3 regions of the Arthrobacter sp. TRD_SC_6 genome follow, and region 1 is predicted to be linked to each of the others. Evidence: riboswitches for the same ligand, from Rfam matches in the RefSeq annotation. Region 1 holds a riboswitch; each other region holds the start of a gene.
What was found. A riboswitch is a leader RNA that binds a small molecule or an ion and turns the genes downstream of it on or off. The one in region 1 is predicted to bind S-adenosylmethionine.
Positions count from the first base shown of each region.

Region 2: another riboswitch for S-adenosylmethionine. It lies ahead of ACWA1U_RS14555 (aminotransferase class V-fold PLP-dependent enzyme); the one in region 1 lies ahead of ACWA1U_RS00805 (rhodanese-like domain-containing protein).
Region 3: another riboswitch for S-adenosylmethionine. It lies ahead of ACWA1U_RS16615 (bifunctional o-acetylhomoserine/o-acetylserine sulfhydrylase); the one in region 1 lies ahead of ACWA1U_RS00805 (rhodanese-like domain-containing protein).

Region 1 is NZ_CM143953.1:165,557-173,047, reverse strand. It holds gene ACWA1U_RS00820 (ABC transporter ATP-binding protein) at 1-378, shown strand, start outside; gene ACWA1U_RS00815 (energy-coupling factor transporter transmembrane component T family protein) at 375-1,172, shown strand; gene ACWA1U_RS00810 (O-succinylhomoserine sulfhydrylase) at 1,213-2,514, opposite strand; gene ACWA1U_RS00805 (rhodanese-like domain-containing protein) at 2,507-2,950, opposite strand; SAM riboswitch class IV at 2,958-3,082, opposite strand; gene ACWA1U_RS00800 (aminodeoxychorismate lyase) at 3,166-4,032, opposite strand; gene pabB (aminodeoxychorismate synthase component I) at 4,135-6,174, opposite strand; gene ACWA1U_RS00790 (LysE family transporter) at 6,217-6,834, opposite strand; gene ACWA1U_RS00785 (NAD-dependent epimerase/dehydratase family protein) at 6,862-7,491, opposite strand, start outside.
Region 2 is NZ_CM143953.1:3,064,205-3,071,695, forward strand. It holds gene ACWA1U_RS14530 (DoxX family protein) at 243-824, shown strand; gene aroA (3-phosphoshikimate 1-carboxyvinyltransferase) at 830-2,164, shown strand; gene rsgA (ribosome small subunit-dependent GTPase A) at 2,161-3,282, shown strand; gene ACWA1U_RS14545 (cold-shock protein) at 3,443-3,646, shown strand; gene hisN (histidinol-phosphatase) at 3,855-4,667, shown strand; SAM riboswitch class IV at 4,740-4,854, shown strand; gene ACWA1U_RS14555 (aminotransferase class V-fold PLP-dependent enzyme) at 4,900-6,258, shown strand; gene ACWA1U_RS14560 (class I SAM-dependent methyltransferase) at 6,346-7,122, shown strand; gene ACWA1U_RS14565 (metal ABC transporter solute-binding protein, Zn/Mn family) at 7,183-7,491, shown strand, end outside.
Region 3 is NZ_CM143953.1:3,487,125-3,494,615, reverse strand. It holds gene ACWA1U_RS16625 (DinB family protein) at 1-236, opposite strand, end outside; gene ACWA1U_RS16620 (hypothetical protein) at 233-706, opposite strand; gene ACWA1U_RS16615 (bifunctional o-acetylhomoserine/o-acetylserine sulfhydrylase) at 865-2,181, opposite strand; SAM riboswitch class IV at 2,226-2,341, opposite strand; gene ACWA1U_RS16610 (hypothetical protein) at 2,444-2,941, shown strand; gene ACWA1U_RS16605 (hypothetical protein) at 3,055-3,276, shown strand; gene ACWA1U_RS16600 (DUF1990 family protein) at 3,294-3,773, shown strand; gene ACWA1U_RS16595 (DUF2243 domain-containing protein) at 3,774-4,304, opposite strand; gene ACWA1U_RS16590 (hypothetical protein) at 4,441-4,707, shown strand; gene ACWA1U_RS16585 (LacI family DNA-binding transcriptional regulator) at 4,749-5,744, opposite strand; gene ACWA1U_RS16580 (MFS transporter) at 5,776-6,957, shown strand; gene ACWA1U_RS16575 (helix-turn-helix domain-containing protein) at 7,033-7,344, shown strand; gene ACWA1U_RS16570 (ClpP family protease) at 7,346-7,491, opposite strand, start outside.

The DNA of each region.
Region 1 (7,491 bases):
GACGAACTGGAATTCGGGCCGCGAAGGGTGGCCCGCCTGGAGGAGGCGGAAGTACGACGCCGGGTGGATGCCATCGCCGAACGTCTCCGGTTGACTGGGCTGCTCAAGGCCAACCCGTTCACGCTCTCCGGTGGAGAGAAACGAAGGCTCTCCGTGGCAACCATGCTCGCCACAGGACCCGCCGTGCTGATCCTTGACGAACCCACCTTCGGACAGGACGCCAACACGTGGGCGGAACTGGTGGCCCTGCTCGCTGAGCTCATATCGGGTGGGACTTGCGTGCTTTCGGTAACCCACGACCGCGACTTCACCGCTGCGCTCGGCGGCCGCAGCCTGCCGGTCGGTGGCGCCACCGCTGCGTTGGGAGTTCCCGCGTGAGCACTGACGTCCTGAACCCTGTGCTGACTGGCCGCCTGTTGCCGAAAGCGAATCCACTGTCCAAGCTGTTCGCTGCGGTCCTCATCACCATCGTCGTGATGCTGAGCGTGGATTGGGTGAGCGCCGGCGTCGTGCTGGTCAGTGAACTCCTGCTACTCCCTCTACTCGGGATCAGCGTGGGCCGGCTGTTCCTGCGAACGTGGCCGTTCCTGATCGCCGCGGCCGTGGGCGCGTACTCGACGGCCCTGCTCGCCGAGAAGACCGGGCGGGTCCTGTTCGAAGCCGGACCGGTGCTGTTCACGGAGGATTCAGTGAATGCGGGCCTGGCGATCGGGCTGCGCGCGCTGGCGATAGCGCTGCCCGGAGTCTTCCTCCTTACAACGACCGACCCCACCGACCTTGCCGACGCACTGGCACAGAAGCTGAAGGCCCCGCACCGTTTTGTGCTCGGAGCCCTGGCCGGGATGCGCCTAGTGGGCCTGCTGTTCGAGGAGTGGCGCACGCTGGGGTTGGCCCGCCATGCCCGCGGTGTGGGTCATGAGGGGAACCCGCTGGCCCGGTTCGGGAATTTCCTCGGCCAGGCCTTCGGGCTCATGGTTCAGGCCATCCGCAGGGCCACCCGGCTGGCGGTTGCGATGGAAGCGCGTGGCTTTGGCGCCGGACCGCGCACGTGGGCACGGGAGAGTACGTTCAGCAGGGTGGATATCGGCGTGGCGTTGGGCGGCGTGTTCATTGCAGCGCTGGCCGTGACCGCAGCGGTGGTGGCCGGGACCTGGAACTTTGTGCTCGGCTGACCCCGCGGCTGCGCTATCCAGTGCTCACAGAATGGCAGGGTCAGAACCCGGCGAAGGCCTTCCCGAGATCGGCCTGGAGATCGGTGACGTCCTCAAGCCCCACGGACAGGCGGATCACGCCGTCGGACAGCCCGATGGCGGCACGCCCCTCCGGCCCCATCGCGCGGTGCGTTGTGGTGGCTGGATGGGTGATCAGCGACTTGGAGTCGCCCAGATTGTTGGAGATGTCGATGATGTCGAGGGCATCCAGCAGCTTGAACGCGGTTTCCTTCGCGCGTTCGGCCGGTGCGTCCAGTTCGAAGGTCAGGACGGTTCCGCCGGCGGTCATTTGCGACGCGGCCAGATCGAACTGCGGGTGTGATTCCAGCAGCGGATACCGCACCCAGTTCACGGCGGGTTGCCCCTCGAGCCAGCGCGCGAGCGTGAGCGCCGAATTTGAGGAGTGGTTCACCCGCAGGGACAGCGTTTCGAGCCCCTTCAACAGCGTCCAAGCGTTGAACGAGGAGAGCGATGGCCCGGTGTGCCGCATCAACGTCTTGACCGGCCCGTCAATGAATTCCTTCCGCCCCAGCACGGCCCCGCCCAGCACGCGGCCCTGGCCGTCCATGTGCTTGGTACCGGAGTAGACGACGACGTCGGCACCCAGTTCTGTACACCGCTGCAGTAACGGGGTGGCGAAGACGTTGTCCACGACGACCTGCGCACCTGCGGCGTGGCCGAGCTCCACGACTGCCCGGATATCGACGATCTCCTGCATGGGGTTCGAGGGCGATTCGAAGAACACCGCTGTGGTGGGAACGCTGAGCGCTTCCTCCCACTGATTCAGGTCCCAGCCGTCCACGAAGACGGTCTCGACGCCCCAGCGCGGAAGGACCTCGTTGAGGATCACAAAACATGAGCCGAACAGGCTTCGCGACGCGACCACACGGTCACCGGACGCAAGCAGCGCACCGAGCGCCGTGAAAACCGCGGACATCCCGCTCGCCGTGGCGAAGCATGCTTCAGCTCCCTCGAGCAGGCGAAGGCGTTCCTGGAACATGGCGACGGTCGGGTTGCCGTACCGGGAGTAGACAAACCGGTCCACTTCGCCGGTGAAGGCAGCTTCCGCGGCGGCGGCAGAGGAGTACACAAATCCCGAGTTGAGGAACAGTGCCTCCGAAGTCTCCTCGAAGTTCGACCGCGCCAAACCCCCACGCACGGCGAGGGTGTCAAGCGACCAGGCGGCGACGTCCTCGTCCGGGCGGCGGACTTTCGGATACCCGCCGTTGCCGGGGAGGGGTTCGGTGGGTTTTGCCAGGGAAAACGCCGTTGGCGTGGACTCAGCCGGCGTGGGCTCAGTCATTTGTGCTGCCTTCAGTTGTGGTTCCGTCGGTCCCGCCATGCACCGTGGTGGCCAGACCGCTGGAGCGCCAGCCGCCGTCGGCTTCGAAACCATGAAGCACGTTGTACACCGTGTGACCCTCCGCCGTCGCGCTCTGGGCTGCTGCTACGGAACGCACGCCGGACCGGCAGAGGAACAGCAATTCGCGCCCCTTCAACCCGTCCAACTGGTTCACGAAGGCCTCATTGCGCGTGCCGTCGGACCGGTTCCATTCGAGGAAGAGGGGAGCGGTACCTGCGTCGGCGAGGTCGGGGACGCCGACGGTACGCCACTCGTCAGTGGTCCGGACATCGACCAGGACGGCGCCCTTGCTGACGCGCTCCACGGCCTGGCGGGGCGTTATGTCGCCTGCATACCCGTTGGCGGGTTGAGGCGAATGTGATGACTGTTGTGACACTGTGTCTCCTTCACGCGTGCACGCTGCTGATCAACGGACATGATCCTGTGCCGAGTAGTCACCTGAGGCACCCCGCCGTGGAAAGAGGGTTGCCGGCCAGCAAGTCAGGGCTTGGCGCTGGCGCTCATTACTCCACCTGTGAACCTAGCACCGGCTCACGGGACTCTGCCACGCGCCGTCGTAATAAGCGGTAACGCCCGCGGCCGCGCGGAGGCTTAGGAGACGGACTCCACCAGCGCGGAAAGTTCGGCAGTGAGTTCTGCGGAAACGGACACCGGCTTGCCGTCGATCGAGCCGACCTCCGCCAACAGCCTGACGCTGGAGATCAGCCAGACGCCGTCGGAGTTGAACAGGTCATCGGGGACCAGGGGCCCGTAACCGAGCTCCCACCCGGCGTCGCGCGCGGCATTGAACAGTGCCCCCTGCGACGTACCGGCGAGGATGCCCGTCTCAAGCTGCGGGGTGATGAGGTGCTTCACGCCGTCGATCACGCGCGCGATCAGGACTGTCGACGTGGGCCCTTCCAGCACTTTGCCGTCGGAGGAGGTGAAGATGACGTCGTCAGCACCCTGCGAGCGGGCGTACCGGATGGCTGCCATGTTGACGGCGTAGGAGAGCGTCTTGGCACCCATGAGCAGCCACGGCGCGCGTTGGGCGACGGTGCTGTCGTAGCCGCGGTCAAGCAGGAGCACTGACAACCGTTGCCCGCGGAGGCCCGCTGGGACAGGGGAGACCAGCACCCACGCGGTGGCAGTGCCGGTGCCTGCGGCGCGCTCAGCTCCGCGGACCGCGACGAGCTTGACCGTAAGTTCGCCGTCGTCGTCGATTTCGCCCAGCGCGGTGGCGATTGCGCGCTCCCAAGCGTCCGACGGCGGGATGTTGAGTTCCAGCGCGTCCGCTGACCCTGCCAGTCGGGCGAGGTGCGCCTGCAGTTTCCGCGGTGCACCGTCGACAGCGAGCATGGTCTCGAAGATGCCGTCGCCGCGGGTGATGCCCGGATCGGTCACCTTCAGCTGTGGCAGGGAAGCGTCGGCGATGCGGCCGCCCGGCACCGCGGGGTCGAGGAACACCAGAACAGTCATGGGGAGAAGCCTATCCTCGCGGGCCGCCATCGAGTGGGCAGAAATAACGCTTTCACGGGCCCGGAAGCGTAGTTAGCACCCGCTCGATTGCGTGTTCCAGCCTTAGTGCGGGAACTCGGCACCCAGCGCGGAAAGCACCCCGAACGCCTTGGTCCGGACTTCTTCCCACTCGTCGGCGGGGTCTGAGTCTGTGGTGATGGCGCCGCCGACGCCCAGCGTCAGGCGGGTGCCGCCGTCGTCGTCCTCCATCACCAGGGTGCGGATAACGACGGCGAGATCCGCCGCTCCGTCCAGCGAAAAGTATCCGGCGGCCCCCGAATAGACGCCGCGGGGTTCGCCCTCCAGCCGGTCGAGGATGGCCATGGTGCTGATCTTCGGTGCTCCCGTCATGGAGCCCGCGGGGAACGCGGCTGCGACCGCTTCCGCGCGGGAGGAACCGGGGCGAAGACGGGCGTCGATGGTGCTGACCATCTGGTGCACGGTGGCGTAGGTTTCGATGTCGCACAGCCGGCTGACCATGACGGTCCCGGGGATGGCCAGGTGGGAGAGGTCGTTGCGCAGCAGGTCAACGATCATGATGTTTTCCGCCCGGTCCTTGAAGCTGGCCTGCAGTTCCTCGCGGAGGGCAACGTCCTCGGCGGGGTCAGCCGAGCGGCGGCGTGTGCCCTTGATGGGTTCGGCGCGCATGCCACCGGCCGCGTCGAGGCGCAGGAACCGTTCCGGTGAAGTGCTCGCAATGGCGAAGCCGGGGAACGCGAAGTAGTGCGCGAAGGGCGCCGGATTGGTGCTCCGCAGCCGGAGGTAGGCCTGGAACGGATCAACCGGCACATCCACCCGGGCGGTCAACGCGGTGGTGAGGCACACTTCGTAGGAATTTCCGTCCGCTATCTCAGCCTTTGCGGCCCGCACCTTCTCCAGATACTCCCCGCGCGAGTCCCGCGCGGTAAAACTCAATTCTGGACACGGATCAATTGGGGTTGCTGCCTCAAGACCCCCCAGTACGACGGCGCGGGCATGTTCCAGCCAGGCATCGGCGTCGGGGTCGCGGGAACCGTCGCGCAGCGTCAGCAGGTAGGTGCACTGTTCCCGGCGATCCAGTACGACGGCACGCCCCGCGAAGAGCAGGGAGGCGTCAGGTACTGAGCCGGGTGCTACCGGCCCCCCACCCGTCTCGCGCCGCAGCTCGTACCCGAGGCAGCCCAACCAGCCGAGCGCGAACGGGCCCGGATACTCCTCCGGTGAACGCACAGCCCGGCGCCCCCACACACCGTCGAGCCAGCGGAAGAACGGCCCCTGGATCCGTGCGGTGACGGGGCCGCTGCTGACCAGCGTTGCGCCAGCGGTGTGCCGGGCCTTCTGGCCGAAGCGCCCGCCGTCGTCGGCCAGGACCGAGAACCGGCTGCGGCTCTGCGGATCCTCCGCGGTGGAGCTGTCCAGCCAGGCCGCCGCATCCGAATCCGCGAACAGGGCCCGGAAAAGCGCCGCGCCGTCGGGGTAGGCGTCGAGAGTCTCGACCTCAAGGGTCAGGCCGCGCCGGGCAGCCCGTTCCATGGACATCAACGATTCGCACTGCGGCAGCCCCGTCAGCGCCAGGCGGATCTGCTGGGGAACTGCATTCCCGTGATGGCCCTGAACCACGATGTCGGCGCGGGCAGCGGGTTCATCGACGCGTAGCCAACGCTCCTCCTGGTCAGCCCAGCGTTGCCAGAAAGGAGCGTAGGTGTTGCCGTCGCGTTCGAGGGCGCTGGTTCGGCGGACCTGGTCCTCGGCGTCGATCCAGATGGCTACATCAAGCAGGTCGCGGGCCGCCGCACAGGAGGCACCAACGCCTTCCAGAATGACGATGTCTGCGGGCTGGGTGAAGCGGGCGTCGCCGTCGTCGTTCCTGGTCCAGTCCCACGCCGTCCAGTTAGCGGGGGAGCCGGCCGCGAGCGGGGTAAGTACTGTTCGGACGTACCGGTCCATGCCGTCATCGAGTCCGTCCCACCCGGGATAGATGTCCTCAAGATGGAACAGGCTTACGCTGTGGTGCTCGCGCAGAAGTGCCGCCAGTTCGACGGCGAGCGTGGTCTTCCCCGCACCCGAACGCCCGTCCACGGCAATGACGAGCGGGGGATAAGCGTGTGCAGGCTTCAGTGCCATGGGTGGCTTTCAGATACTGGGGATTGCTTTGGCATGAGCGGTTCAGGCGAACGCGAGCATCGCGCCCACGGCAACAAACAGTACGCCGAAGACCCGGTTGAGGGTTTGTTGTCCGCGCGGGCCGCTGGTGAACCGGCTGAAGGACCGCGCCGCAGCGGCGAAGAACAGCCACATCACCAGGACATCAATCGCGACCACCGTCCCCGCTACCACTCCGTACTGGCCGAGCAACGGTTGGTCGGGTCGGATGAACTGCGGGATGAATGCAAGGAAGAATACGATTGCCTTGGGATTGAGCAGGTTCACCCAGAGCCCGCGGCGGAACATGGACGCTGCGCCCTCGGCGTAGAGCTCCGCGGCTTGCTCAGCCGGTACTGGGCGTTGGAAGAATTTCCGGACGCCCAGATAGACGAGGTAAGCGGCCCCCGCGTACCGGATCACGTTGAACGCGACCGGTGATCCCGCAACCAGGAGCCCCACGCCGGCTCCAACAACGGCAATGTGGACCAGCAGGGCAACCTGCTGCCCCAGGATTCCCCACATCGAGCGTCGAAACCCGACGGTGAGCGAATTGCTCATGGTGTTCACGGCCCCGGCGCCGGGGGTGAAGCTGATGAGGGCCTGCGCGCCGACAAGAGCAAGCCAAAGCGAAAGTGTCACCGGGTAATTCTAGGGAATGCTGCGCCCTTACCCGGCCACGGGGACGCGGTCCTCGCTCCGCCACCACTGGACAGTCGCCGCAGCACCATCCGACAGCGACGTTGGCGTCAGCCCGAGCAGCGCTTCACTCCGGCTGGAGTCCATGACGAATGGTTTATCGAACTGATACAGCATCTCGCTCAATTCCCGCATTTCCGTGGATACCGTTCCCATGGTCCGCACCATCCACGCCGGTACTGGGCTGACCTTGGGCTCTGGCAGGCCGGCCGCGTGTGCGAATGCCTGCGCCACCCCACGCTGGGTCGGTGCCGCAGCGGTGGGTGCGTGGAGCACTGAATTCCACAGCTCCTCACGCTGTGCCGCCACGACCATCGAAGCCGCCAGGTTCGGAACATAAGTGAAGGAGTGCGGCACATCGACCCGACCCAACGGGCGGATAGTCTTGCCCGCTAGAACCAGCGGAACCATGCGCTCGCCGGCATGCGAGGTCCGCACTCGCGGCCCGTAGAAGTCCGAGGCGACCACGCTGACTGTTGAGATCTGCGATGCCTGCCGTGCGGCGAGCAGCCCGGTGCGCACGCCCCGCTTGCCGGCGGCCGCTTCCCGCGGCGAGTCTTCGGCCATCACCTGGTCAGGCCGGCTGTAGGAATAGAGGCT
Region 2 (7,491 bases), 670 kb from region 1:
CTCGCCAACGGTCTTCACGACCGATTCCGGCTGTGCCATCACCGTCCATAACGGCCCGCAGAGTGTGGATATTCCGCCTGGGTGTCCGCACGGTTTCATATTCGGGCCCGGACCGGATCGCCTCGATGGCGCAAAAGTGCAAAACTAGACACACCCACCAGCATCTGTAAGTCCTTTACGAAGTTTCCGGTATTCATTCACGTAGATCCGGTGCCTACCGGCGCTGGAACCCAGGAGGCACTGTGACCCTTGTTCGTGTACTAGCCCGCCCATTGCTTGCGAGCAGCTTTGTCCTGACCGGCGTGGATCGCCTCCGTAATGCGGACACCACGGCCACCGCGCTGCGGCCCACCCTTGACCGGATTGCCAAGGTGGTTCCATCGGCAGGCTCCGTCACCGAGGATGAGCGCCGCGTGGCCAAGGTCCTCGGCGCAGCCCATCTGGGGGCGGCCGTCATGCTCGGCATTGGACGCTTCTCCCGGCTGTCCGCCCTGGTACTGGTGGCTACGTCAGCGCTCAACACTGCGGTGGAATTCAACAACGCCGACTCCTCAACGGCGCAGGCCCGCAAGGTCCGGCGGAACCAGCTCGTCAAGAACGTCTCACTCATCGGCGCGGTTCTGCTTGCTGCCGTGGACACCAATGGCCGCCCCGGTTGGGCCTGGCGCGCCGAGCACTTCGCCGAAGATGCACGCCGCAATGCACTGGCCCTCGGACACGACACCCGCAAGAGCGCGCGCTCCCTCGCCCGCGACACGGAGAAGCAGTTGAAGAAGGCGGAAAAGGCAGTACGGAAGACCGCCTCGGACGTAGTGGGCCACTAGCCGGCATGAGTGCACCGTCCGCACCCTCTACAACGCAATTCTGGTCCGCACCGCATCCCGGCGGTCCTGTGGACGCCACCGTTGAGGTGCCGGGCTCGAAGTCGCTGACCAACCGCTACCTCATCCTGGCGGCACTGGCAGACGGCCCGAGCCGGCTCCGAGCGCCCCTGCACAGCCGGGACTCTCTCCTCATGGTGCAGGCGCTGAGCTCCCTCGGCGCAACCATCCAGGAAATCGACGGCGACGGCCCATTTGGCGCCGACCTCCTGGTCACACCTATTCCCGAGGGAGTTGCCGGGGATGCAACAGTGGATTGCGGGCTCGCAGGCACCGTGATGCGCTTTGTGCCCCCGGTAGCGGCGCTGCGCGCAGGGAACACCGCTTTCGACGGAGATGCACATGCGCGCCGCCGCCCCATGGGCGCTGTGATCAGCGCCCTGCGCGGCCTGGGGATGGAAGTGCACGACGACGGCGGCGCAGCGCTCCCCTTTACTGTTGCCGGCACTGGAACGGTACGGGGTGGAAGGCTCGTGATCGACGCAAGTGCTTCCTCACAATTCGTCTCCGCACTCCTCCTGGTCGGCGCCCGCTTCGCTGAGGGCCTGCACCTGGAGCACGTCGGCAAGCCTGTGCCCAGTCTGGACCACATCGCCATGACCATCCGGGTACTGCGTGAAGTCGGCGTCACCGTCGATGACTCTGTTCCAAATCACTGGCGGGTGGAACCCGGAAAGATCAATGCCTTCGACGTCCGCATCGAACCGGACCTTTCAAACGCCGGACCGTTCCTGGCCGCAGCACTTGCAACGGGAGGCACGGTACGCATCCCGCACTGGCCTTCCGGCACCACCCAGGTGGGCGAAAAGTGGCGGACCATCCTGCCCCGGCTCGGCGCCGTCGTCGACCTCACAACAGATTCCACGCTGGTGGTGCGTGGCGGTTCCCGGATCACGGGCGCTGACCTAGCGGACACCAGTGAACTAGCGCCTACCGTCGCTGCCATCTGCGCGCTGGCGCAGACGCCGTCCGTACTCACCGGCATCGCCCACCTTCGCGGACACGAAACAGATCGCCTCGCCGCCCTCGTCACCGAAATCAACCGGTTGGGCGGTGACGCGGAAGAGACCGTGGACGGACTGATCATCCGCCCGGCCGCCCTGCACGGCGGGCCGTTCCACAGCTACGAGGACCACAGGATGGCCACCGCAGGCGCCATCCTGGGCCTCGCTGTTCCCGGCGTCGAGGTGGAGAATATCGCTACGACTTCCAAGACCATGCCACAGTTTCCTGAACTGTGGCAGGCCCTGGTCGACACTGCCTATCAGTCTGGCGAGCAGTGACGCCAGCCGGATCGCGGCGCGGAACTTCGTCGTGGGACGAATCCGATGTCCGCATCAGGCCGAACAAGAAGGGTTCCCGCCCGCGCACGAAGGACCGCCCGGCGCATGATGACGCGGTGACTGGCCGCATCATCACCGTGGACCGCGGCCGGTACACCGCAGTCGTCGCTGAAGATACTGCCCAGGAAAGGGTGGTCATCGCCGCCCGGGCGCGCGAATTGCGCCGCTCCCCCGTTGCCGCCGGCGACCTCGTCGCGCTCGTGGGTGATGTCACCGGCGAGCCCGACACGCTGGCCAGGCTGGTCCGGATCCATGACCGGCATACGCTGCTGCGGCGCAGCGCGGATGACACCGACCCCGTTGAACGTGTGGTCGTGGCGAACGCAGACCAGCTCGTTGTGGTGGTCGCCGCTGCGAACCCCGAGCCGCGCACGGGCTTCATTGATCGCGCCCTGGTGGCAGCGTACGACGCCGGAATCCAGCCGCTGCTATGCGTCACCAAAGCGGACCTCAAGGATCCGGCGGAGCTCCTCGCCAACTACGAACACTTGGATCTTCCGATCATCACCAGTAGAACCACAGCCACCGACGTCGGTGTTCGAACCACCTCGGCCAGCGGAACCTCTGCCTTGCTCGCCCCCGAGGCGATCGAGCGTTTGAAGGGCCTCCTTGATGGCCAGGTCAGCGTGCTGCTCGGCCATTCCGGTGTCGGGAAGTCGACCTTGGTGAATGCACTCACTGGTTCCAACCGCGCAACCGGCGGCGTCAACGCGGTCACCGGGCGGGGACGCCACACGTCGTCGTCGGCCTATGCGCTGAAGGCGGACAACTCCGCTTCGGGAACCTGGATCATCGACACACCCGGCATACGCTCCTTCGGCCTGGCTCACGTGGTCCCGGACCGCATCCTCTCTGCGTTCCCGGACCTGGAACCCGGGACCGCGGACTGCGAGCGGGGATGCCGGCATGATGACACTGCGGTGAATTGCGGACTGGACCCGTGGGTGGCTTCAGGGGATGCAGGAGAGTCTGGTTCTGTTCGGCTGGCCTCATTGCGGCGGCTTCTGGGAGCCGGTTCCGAGCCAATTGCACAATCAAAGGAACTTGGAACCCACTAACCGCGAAGTGCTGTTAGACTGTTTTCAGTTGTTGTGTTGCGCACTAATTTTTAAGCCTTGATTTCTCTCCGGAGTTCGAAAGCTTTCTTGACAGGCGAACGGACACCGCGACAGGAACCCCGAAGTACGGGGGGATCCTCACACTCAAGGAATAACAAAAATGGCAACAGGTACAGTCAAGTGGTTTAACGCTGAAAAGGGCTTTGGATTCATCGCTCCTGACGACGGCGGCGCTGACGTTTTCGCTCACTTCTCCGCGATCAACTCGGGCGGCTTCCGCTCACTCGAGGAGAACCAGAAGGTCAGCTTCGAGACCACCCAGGGCCCTAAGGGTCCCCAGGCTGAGAACATCTCCGTTCTTTAATAGAGTCGTTCTCTAGGGACACCGTTCTCTAAAGCTTAGTTTCACCAGAAGAGCACCGGCCTCACGGCCGGTGCTCTTCTGTCGTTTGACCCCCCGGTCGTTCAACCCTCTGTGGCTTGGTGGTAAATCCCCGCTTCACCCAGTGAGCCAAGGCGCGCGGAGGAACGCCCGAACCTGCGCGTTCCAGGAACACTGACGCGATAGGTTGATGGGTATGAACCTCCAGAGCTACAACGATGACCTGCGCCTCGCCCACGTGATGGCGGACTCCGTGGATGATCAGACCATGTCCCGGTTCAAGGCGCTGGACCTGGCGGTCGAGACCAAACCGGACTTCACTCCTGTGACTGACGCAGACAAATCGGCGGAGGAAGCAATCCGCGGCCAGCTTTCCCGGGCGCGCCCACGTGACGCGGTGCTGGGCGAGGAATTCGGAAGCAGCGGCGCCGGCTCGCGCCGGTGGATTATCGATCCCATCGATGGCACTAAAAACTTTGTTCGAGGCGTTCCGGTGTGGGCTACCCTGATTGCCCTGGTGGATGAGGGCAGGCCAGTCGTCGGGGTAGTCAGCGCGCCGGCATTGGGCAAGCGCTGGTGGGCTGCCACCGGTACCGGCGCCTTCACAGGAAAATCCCTCGCCGCAGCGACGCGGTTGCGGGTATCGAACGTTTCGCGTTTGGCGGATGCATCGCTGTCTTTCTCCAGCCTGTCCGGGTGGAAGGAACGCGGAAACCTGGACGACTTCATGTCACTGTCGGAGTCGGTGTGGCGCACCCGCGCTTACGGCGACTTCTGGTCCTACTGCCTGGTCGCGGAAGGCGCCGTCGACATCGCTTGCGAGCCTGAGCTCAACCTCTACGACATGGCCGCTTTGGTTCCGATTGTTACGGAAGCCGGCGGGCGCTTCACCTCGTTGGAGGGTGCGGACGGACCGTTCGGCGGCAACGCCCTGGCCACCAACGGCACGCTCCATAACGAAGTTCTCAAACGGCTCAACCCGGCGCTGGATGACCTCCTGTGAAGACTGAGCGGGCGACAGGAACCCGTAACAAACAGCATTGAGTCACTGGGCTCCCTTTATGCTGGAGCCATTGGTCACGAGTGCCAGCGCGAAACCCCGGTTCGCTGGCCGGCAACCCTCCTTCTGCGGTGGGGTGCCCCGGGTGACGACCAGGCCGAACCAGAAAGTGGTTCGGCAAGCGCGGAACCTCCTCATGGCAGGTTCCATGAGACCACTGTGGGGTTTTACATCCATGACTAACGCAATACTTGACCTGGCCACCGCTCTTTCTGCCGGTCCGCTGGTTCCGGTCCTCGGCGGGGAACTTCAGGCTCCCTTGATTGACGGCAGCACAGCCCGCTACGTCAACCTCGACTACGCGGCCTCCACTCCCGCCCTGACGCAGGTGAACGACTACGTCCAGAGCGTGCTCCCGTACTATGCGAGTGTTCACCGCGGCGCCGGGTACGCCTCCCAGATTTCGACGTCCCTGTATGAGAACGCCCGGAAGATCGTCCGGGACTTCGTTGGCGGGCGTGATGATGACGCAGTCATCTTCACGCGGAACACCACCGACTCGCTGAATCTGCTGGCGGGTTGCCTTCCAGTGGACGGGGAAGTGCTTTACCTCGACCTGGAACACCACGCCAACCTGCTGCCCTGGCTGCAGCTTCCGCACCGAAGCGTGGTTGCGGCCGACACAGTGGCGCAGACTTTGGATCTCGTGAAGCGGGAGCTGGCCGAAGGGGGAATCAGCCTGCTGGCGATCACGGGTGCCTCGAACGTGACCGGGGAAATACTGCCCATCGCCGCCTTTGCTGAAGCCGCACATGCTCACGGAGCTCGAATCGTGGTCGATGCCGCCCAGCTCGCACCCCACCGCCGCCTCAATATAACCCGGGATGCCATCGACTACGTGGCCTTCTCCGGCCACAAGCTGTACGCCCCTTACGGCTCGGGCGTACTGGTCGGCAGGTCTGACTGGCTCGACGCCGGGGCGCCGCACCTTGCCGGCGGCGGTGCTGTTAAGTCGGTGCGGGTGGACTCCGTTTCCTGGACCACCGGACCGGCCCGCCACGAAGGTGGATCTCCGAATGTGGTAGGCGCCGCTGCACTGGCCAACGCCGCGCAGGTGCTTGCGACACTGGATGAATCCGGGTGGCAGAACCATGAAGCCGAATTGAGGGCGGCCCTCGTCGAGGGGCTCGACGGCTTTGAGGACGTCACAGTGCATCGTATTTTCACCGACAGCGCTGACGCCATCGGCGTCGTGAATTTTTCGGTGAACGGATACGACGCCGGCCTGGTGGCCGCCTATCTCTCGGCTGAACACGGCATCGGGTTGCGCGACGGAAAATTCTGCGCCCATCCACTCCTGAAGCGGCTTGGCCTGCCATCCGGATCGCTCCGCGCAAGCTTCGGCGTCGGATCCCGGCACGACGACGTCGACCGCCTCCTGCATGGGCTGCGGGCGCTGGTGGAGAACGGGCTTGGCGCCGATTACGTAGTGGATGCTGGCCGATGGGTACCCGCGGTAGAGACCCGCAGTTTCCCGGAGTGGGCTCCGCACACGCCCGGCACCGCGGGTGCCGCTCCCTGCACCACAGACTGAAGGTCCGCTCAAGGATGCGGATGGGTGCTTTAATTGTCGGGTTCCCCAACCTGTCCCCCATTCTCAGTCCATGCCAGGAGCAGCACCATGGTAGTTGGAGGCCCGCGCCTCGGTGAGCAGCGCCGTCGTGAGCTTGCGCAGGGTTACCTCCAGGACGGCGAGCGCTATGAGCGTGTGCGGCCGAGCTACCCGGATGCCTGCGTTGACTGGCTGCTACCAGACCCCGCAGAGCACGTCGTGGATGTCGGCGCGGGGACCGGCAAGTTTACTCGTCTGATACTCGAGCGCTGTGCAAAGGTGACTGCGGTCGATCCTTCCGAGGACATGCTCTCCGTACTGTCCTCGCATCTTCCCGATGTGCGGACGGTTGTCGGTACTGCGGAAAGCACCGGCCTGCCAAGCGGGAGCGCTGATGCCCTCACCATTGCGCAGGCATGGCACTGGTGTGATCCTGCGGAAGCTGGCAGGGAGGCTGCCCGGGTGCTCGTACCCGGCGGAGTCCTCGGGTTGGTGTGGAATCAACTTGATGTTTCGGTACCGTGGGTTCACCGGCTCTCACGGATCATGCATGCCGGGGACGTGTTCCGCCCGACGTACCGGCCGCGCCTGGGCATGGTGTTCGCCGAGCCTGTCGGGACCGTTCTTGCCTGGACGCAGAGCCTGTCCGCGGCCGACGTCGTCGAACTTGCCCGTTCGCGCAGTTACTACCAGCGCGCATCGGATCCAACCCGCGCGAAAGTTGAGCACAATCTCTCCTGGTACCTGCACGAGCACCTCGGGCATCCACCCGACGCAACACTGGAACTGCCCTACCTGACCTACTGCTGGCGGGCCGGGCGCCTGGAACGCCCTCACAACACCTGACCCTGATGGACTGCACGCACCGCCGTCGTCGGGGAGTGAATTTCCGCGTTATATTTAGGCATGCCTAAAAATTGGTTTACGGCAACCCTCATAGTGGGTCTTGCTCTCACGGGCTGTGGCGTCGCGCCCGCCGAACGAACGGCCGGCGAGGATCCGCGGCCCGTGGTGTTGACCACTTTCACAGTGCTCGCCGACCTTACGCGGACGGTGGCCGGAGATCATGTCCGCGTTGAGTCCATCACTAAGGTCGGCACCGAGATCCATGGGTATGAGCCCACGCCATCGGACCTCGTCCGCGCCCAGAACGCTGACCTCATCCTCGATAACGGGCTCGGCCTCGAGCGGTGGTTCGAGCGGTTCCTGCTCTCG
Region 3 (7,491 bases), 250 kb from region 1:
AGAAGACCCAGGAGCGACATTGTCGACGGCGGCACCGATCTGCGTGCCAGTTGCGCGGCGTCCAGACCCTCGCACTTCATCAGCAGTGTCAGCCGGTAATCCGATAGGTAGTCCTGCAGGGTCGCCAGCTCACCGTCGGCACTGACGCCGTCGGTATTGCGTGCATCGTCATCGGGGTTGACCCACATGTCCGGATAGACGGTCGCCTCGGTCCACCGCTTTGGAGCTTCAGTCACGCTGACCGGCCACGGTATACCCACGCGAAAATTGCGAGCACCGTCGCAAGCAGCGGAAGGATCAGAAACACGGAAGCGAGCATCCACGCGGCACCGGTCCACGCCAGGAGGAGCATCCCGCCCCACATGAGTGCTGCCATGTAGATGGCAACGGGCAGCAGCGAACGCGAGAGTGCGGAACGCGGTTGTGGAGCAGCAGGTACGACGGCGGTGTCAGCCAAGTGCCGACGTCGTACGTGGGCGTGACGTGGCTCGGGACGGACCGGACGTTCGCGGCCCGCCAACCACACCGCGGTCACGATCAGCGTGAGCAACCCCGCCGGGGCGAAGAACCAGCCAGCCGAGTAGGCGAGGAACGGTTCGGTTACCAACAACCACGCCCCTCCAACCCAGGCCAGTGCAGCCGCGTAGGCCCCAACTACGAGCGCGCCGCCGCGTGCGGCACCCCTCGGAACAATCATTGCGGACATCGACACACCACCCGTCACTAAAGCGTTCCTCAATAACAGCACCGAAAAGGAGACGCGGCTAGGGGCGGGTCTCAGCCCGTCTCAAACGGGGTGAACGGGTTCTGAAACGGAGGTGGCCCCCGCGACGTTCATCGCGGAGGCCACTTCTATGTTGAGGCTTATGCCGCCTTCGCGGCGCGGAAGCCGTTCTCCAGGTCGGCCAGGATGTCGTCGATGTGCTCGAGCCCCACCGAGAGGCGGACCAGCCCGGGAGCCACACCCGCGATGGCCTGCTGCTCCGGCGAGAGCTGGCTGTGAGTGGTCGACGCCGGGTGGATGACCAGGGAGCGCACGTCGCCAATGTTGGCCACATGCGAGTGGAGCTCAAGGGCATCGACAAACTGCTTGCCGGCCTCGGCGCCACCGGCAAGGGTGAAGGCGACAATCGCGCCAGTTCCCTTGGGTCCGTACTTGCGGCCGCGTTCGTACCACGGGCTCGACGGCAGGCCCGCGTAGGCGACGGATTCGACGTCGTCCCTTGCCTCGAGCCATTGCGCCACTTCCAACGCGTTGGCCACGTGGCGTTCCACGCGCAAACTCAGCGTTTCCAGACCCTGGGCGATCAGGAAGGCGTTGAAGGGGGAGACCGCCGAGCCAAGGTCGCGCAGCAGCTGGACGCGTGCCTTGAGGATGTAGGACAGGTTGGCGCCAAGTGCGCCGCCCTCACCCAGGTCTCGGCCGTAGACGAGTCCGTTGTAAGTGGGGTCCGGCGTATTGAAGCCGGGGTAGCGCTCCGGGTCCTTCGTGAAGTCAAACTTGCCTGAGTCCACGATGACTCCCGCGATCGCCGTGCCATGCCCGCCGAGGTATTTGGTGGCCGAATGAACGACGACGTCGGCACCCCACTCGAGCGGGCGGATCAGGTACGGCGTGGAGAGGGTGTTGTCCACGATGAGCGGCACGCCGGCGTCGTGAGCTGTCTGTGAGACGCCCTCGATGTCGAGGACATCCTGGCGGGGGTTCGACACGACTTCGGCGAAGAAGAGCTTGGTGTTTGGCTGCACGGCATCGCGCCACTGGTCCAGATTGTCAGGATCCTCAACGAACGTGACGGTGATTCCGAACTTCTTCAGCGTGTGAGCGAGGAGGTTGTAGGTGCCGCCGTACAGGCTGGGGCTGGCGACCACGTGGTCGCCGGCTTCCGCAATGTTCAGGATGGCGAACGTTTCGGCGGCTTGCCCGGAGCTGAGCAGGAGGGCTGCCAAACCGCCTTCCAGGCTTGCGATCCGCTGCTCGACGGCGTCCTGGGTGGGATTGCCGATGCGCGTGTAGATCGGCGCCAGCTCCGCCAGGGCGAACCGGTTCGCCGCGCTTTCGGCGCTCGGGAAGACGAAGGATGTGGTCTGGTAGATGGGAAGGGCTCGGGCGCCGGTGGCGGCGTCGGGCTCCTGGCCTGCGTGGATCTGGCGTGTTTCGAAGGACCAACCGTTGGACATGTCATGCTCCTCAGCTAGGGGCCCGGCATGCTGGTAAGCACCACGGGCCGCGCTTGCGGTCCGGCGTTTTGCCGGACAGCCAGGTCTTCACCCGGGGCACCCCGCCGCGGTGGAGGGTTGCCGGCCAGCGAGCCGGGGCTTTTCGCTGGCGCTCATGACCTGCGCCCAGTGTAGGAGGCCGTGCTTCCGTGCACGGCTAAATGACGAAACATGGCTTAGCCGCTGGGTCGACGAACCTGTGAAGCATCGCTAGCGTTGCGGCATGGCATTCCTTGTCTCAGCGCCGGCAAATCTCGTGATCGCTTCACTCGAAGGGATATCTGTGCGCTTCGCCGGTATCGAGTTCACTCCTGTCATCTCAGGCTCCCAAGCATCCGGACATCGACTGGGTGGTATCAAGATCTCGCTGAGCGCTGCTCGGGGTGAAGAAACCGCGAGGCGCGACATCGAATGGGAACTGGGCATGAACTCCTGGTATGAGCTTCGCCAGCGTGACGGAGACGAATCTGCGGGCCATCCTCCCCGGATGCCCGCTGTACCTCTTTTTGAGCGGATTAAGGCCGAGGTCACGGATGATGTGGGCTCTGAATACACGTGGGTCGGGGGTCAGACTGCGGGCGGTGGTACGGAGTGGGACGCCATTTGGACCTACCAGCCCGAACCGGTCAGGGAAGCACATGAGATCTACCTCCATTTCAAAACCGACGGATTAACCACGGGGACCCAGTGCCGGATCGCGCTCAGGCCGGACGAGTCGTGAAGAGCTCGCGTCTGGCTCGGGTTCGTGTAGCTGGAGCCGTTGCAGGGGTCTCGATTGCAGTCGCTGCCTGTAGTCCGGCGACGCTCACCAACGCACAAGGTGACCTCTGCAACTTGAACGCCTCGTGGACTTACGCGGGCATGCCGGATGACACCACCAAGCTCCAGAGGAACATCGACAAGTCACTCAAGCCCGATGCCGAGGGGCCGATCGAAGACAGTGCCCGTGCGTTTTTGAACGTTTTGGAGTCCGACGATCTTGAGGAGATCAAGTCTGCAAGCGAGAACCTCCTCGAAACCTGCGGGGGCGAGGGTTGGGAACCACCAGAAGGATGAGCAGGAGTCGATTCTCAATGACGCACCCAAGCCTCCCCATTTGGCCACATCGCGGGCCCGGTTTCCGTAGGTCAGAAACGACGGCGGTCATCGGCCGTGGCGACGACGATTGGGCCCGCGCGTCGAACGCCGTGCTCCGGTGGGAAGTGAAAACCCGGAGTGGGTTCCTGGTGGATCCAGTTGGCGCCGTCAAAGAAGGCCAGCGCCTGAAGGTCAGAGCACGAGTGCTCGGGTTCACCGTCGTCGAGCCCGTTGAAGTTGTGGACGTCGTTGGTGAGCCGGCGCGAAGCGGTTTCTCCTACCGCACCCTGCCGGGGCACCCCGTCAACGGCGAGGAAGCGTTCATCGTCCACCGCCACGGTGACGAAGTGCGGCTGACCGTACGGTCGCTAACCCGACCAGCGCAGCAACAGCCATGGCGTTCGCTGTTTCCGGTCCTCCTCGTTGCACAGCGAATTGTCCGCTGGCGGTACTTGCGTGCCCTGCGCCAGAAATAGTCAGGAATCGCTCGGTGAGGGGCTGTTCGCGTTGATGGGATGCTGCTCGAGGGCATGATGCCCGCTTCTGTGGATCAAAAATCCTACGAAGACAAAAATCCCCCCGAGCGCGAGGAAGCCGATATCCCAGGCAAGCGGTCCGCCGAGATCATCGCGTACGTGATGGATGCTGAGGATGTGGTGATTGACAATGCCCTCAACGAGGTTGAAGATCCCCCAGCCGGCCAGCACTAACCCGAAGTGGAATCGCCAGTTAGGCGCCAGCCGCTCCTGCCGCCACGCGACGATGGTGGTGATCGATGCTGCAACAACCAGAAGCCAGGCCCCGAGGTGAAAAAAACCGTCGGCCAGGGTGTTGACCTCGAGGCCGGCCACAGTAGTGACCGGGTAGTCGGCAACGTGGCTGACCATGTGGTGCCACTGAAAAATCTGGTGCAGGACGATTCCATCGACAAAGCCCCCGAAACCCAAACCGAAAAGCAGCCCCGACGCTATTGAGGGCGGTCGAGGATCCGTTTGCGTCGTTGGCATGTTTCGAGACTAGCTGTGGCGTGCTGTTGACGGCTATCGGGATGGTGTGGTCGCTGAAGAAGAGGAGGCGAGCCAGACCCGGTCCTAGCTTCTGGAGATGACATTGTGGAGTCATGCTGTCGTACAGATACTTCCAATGCTGATCGTACGCATCACGGCCGAGCAAGCCCTCCGGAAGGGCAGGATCAGTGCCCTGCACCAGCACGATCCCAGCGGACGGGCATGGCACCTTCACCGAACCATCGAACTGGAACGGATCCTCGTCGAGAGCGGGCTGGACGATGTCGTCATCGACTCATCGAGTGCGCCGCCGGAGGCGGCTGCCGAGCACGTGTGGGAAGCAGCGAGGGACTTCTTCACGAGTCAGCCGACGTCACGTTCCGGCGGTAACACGGAAGAGTAAGCTGCATCCACCTACGCCTCGGCGGCGCTGAAGTTGCGTTGTCAGCGGAGCGCGAGGTCCCATGCTGCCGCGCCCGCTGAGGGCTTCAATCCAGCGGCGATTTCAGCGCAGGCGACGCCCTGATCGAAGAGCGACTGCCGCACGCTCGGGAAGTTGAGAGCGGCAGCGAGGTCGCTGTCATCCCACCCGCTCACACGTGTTGAAAGTCCGAGCGTATCGAGAGCACCCGCGGCGAGTTGGTCACTCATGGCGACGACGACGTCGGGCTGCACCTGATCGAGCACCTCCGCCACAACACGGCTACCCTCGCTTCTGTCGTTTCTGCCGACAACGGCAACGGGCATTTTCGACCAGGGGAGACCTTGTTGTTCGAACGCGTGCCGGAACCCGGTCAGTCTCGCTTTGGTCACCGGAAAACCTACATCTCGGAGGGGACCCCACAGCAACCCGCTCCACCGTTCCCGGTCAAGGGGAAGGGAAAGGACAAGTGGAGCCCGCGCACCCTGCAACATGTAGCCCGCGATTGACCGGGCAGCGGCCTGATCGTCGGCTGTCACGACGTTGATTCCGGCTGCGCCGGGTCCGCCCTGGATTGCCGCCGGCCGCCTCGTGGAGGCAACAGCGTCGAGAACAGGATCATCGTCCGCGGTCGTCCACAGAACAAAGCCGTCGACGGCGGACTCACGCACCCGCTCGACGTCGTCGGCCTCGCCATTGCTGGGAATCAGCACCAGCCCGAGGCGATTCTCAACGCATACCCGGGAAACTCCGGCCAGGAACCGGGCAGCCTGCGGGTCCTCAAACGCATACGTGAGATGTTCGCCGAGCACAACGCCCAGGTTGCCGGTCGACCCGCTGCGCAGCGACCGCGCCACCGGGTCAGGCCCGCGATAACCGAGGCGCTCTGCGGCCTCCAGCACTTTGGTCCTCGTCGCGTCCGCAACGCGATCGGGCTGTGTGTAGGTGTAGCTGACGGTCATGACCGCGACGCCGGCCTCCACTGCAACCTGGCGCATAGTCACTCGTTGGGGTTTCACGCACTCAGCCTACATGTGTATCGTTACACAAATGCGTATTGTCATCGCCTCGTACAGTGCCTTCGCTGCCTTCGGGCTGTTCTGGGGAACCTGGGGTGCTGGCTTGCCGGCTCTGCGTACTTCGGCGGCGATCGATGATGCAGAGCTCGGTACCGCTCTTCTGTTCGTGGGGATCGGAGCACTGCCCGCAATGTTGTTCACGGGCAGGGCCATTGACCGATTCGGGGCTCGGATCACCGGGGCGCTACTGACGGCACTCGCAGCTTCGGGTGTAATTACTGCCCAATTTGCGAACGACCTGGCCACTCTGGCCATTGGTATGGCACTGGTTGGTGCAACGTCCGGGGCTGCGGATGTAGGCGCGAATGCGCTCGCAGGTCTTGCGGAGGAGCGAACAGGCCGGCGAATCATCACCATCTCCCACGCGGTGTTCTCCTCGTTCGTAGTGATCGGTAGCCTCGGCGTGGGTTCGTTGCGCGCGGCGGGCGCCGATATTGTCGTAATCTTCGGGATATCGGGCATTCTCATTGCTGTTGCAGGCACTGTCGCCGGAGCTCTTGGTGAAGGGCGGCACGCCTCCTCGCCGCCAGACTCACGCCCGGCGGCCGCGTCCTGGCGAGTAAGCATCCCTTTTGTCATCATCGGGATCGTAGCGGCGCTAGGCTTTGCGGCAGAAAATGCGCATCAAAGCTGGAGCGCCGTTTTCCTCGCCGACGAACTGGCTGCCGAACCCGGAATTACAGCTCTTGCGCCCGCCACGTTCGCGGCGTTCGCTGCCCTCACCCGATTCGCAGTTGGTTCCTTCAAACGGATTCCGGCCGGGGTGCTGCTGGTCGGGGGCGCTGCACTGGCGACAATCGGAACGCTGGGCCTCAGTGTCGCCCCAAACTTGGGCCTCGCGCTTGGTGGGCTCGCTCTGGCGGCGGTCGGGACCTCGGTTCTTTTCCCGACGCTCCTCAGTGAAGGTACGCGCGGCGTGCCCGTACACAGGCGAGGACGAGCGACGTCGGCGGTCGCCACAACTGCCTACCTTGGCTTCGTGCTGGGGCCGGTCTATGTTGGCATGCTCGCGGGGGAGTTCGGTCTGCGAACAGCGATGCTCGGAGTAGCGCTGCTTATAGTTGCTTTCGCCATCCTGGCGCCAGTCGTCATTCGCCGCCGAGAATCGCACTCTAGGGGCACGCATTACGATGCCGTGAATCTTCACTGGTGAGGACGTGATCCCTCAGCTATCTGCTGTGGGCAGATTGAGCGGCCGAGCACCCCTATATCCGGCTAGGGTGTGCGCATGGGAGACATCATCGCGTTCCAACCAAAGCGTCTGAACAATGAACCGCCGTTGCGTACCGTATTCGGTTCCATTCTGAAGGAAGCCCGCCATAAACGTGGCGAACGGCTGGTCGAGGTCGCGCAGCGAGCCGCGATCTCAACCCAATACCTGTCGGAAATCGAAAGAGGACGCAAGGATGCTTCCTCGGAGGTCTTCGCCAGTGTCGCCCGGGCCCTGGATATGACGATGTTCGACCTCACCAGCCAGGCGGCTCGCCAGCTGTACGCGACGCAGCAGAGAGCCTCCGGACCGGTGTGCCTCGCGGCGTAAGTCAGATATAGCGGTTCTCCACCACCTGATCCACCAACCCGTACTCAACAGCCTGCGCGGCGTTGAGAATCAGGTTGCGGTCGGTGTCCTGCCTGATCGTATCGACGCTCTTGCCGGTATGCCGCGCAAGGAGCTGCTCCAGCACCA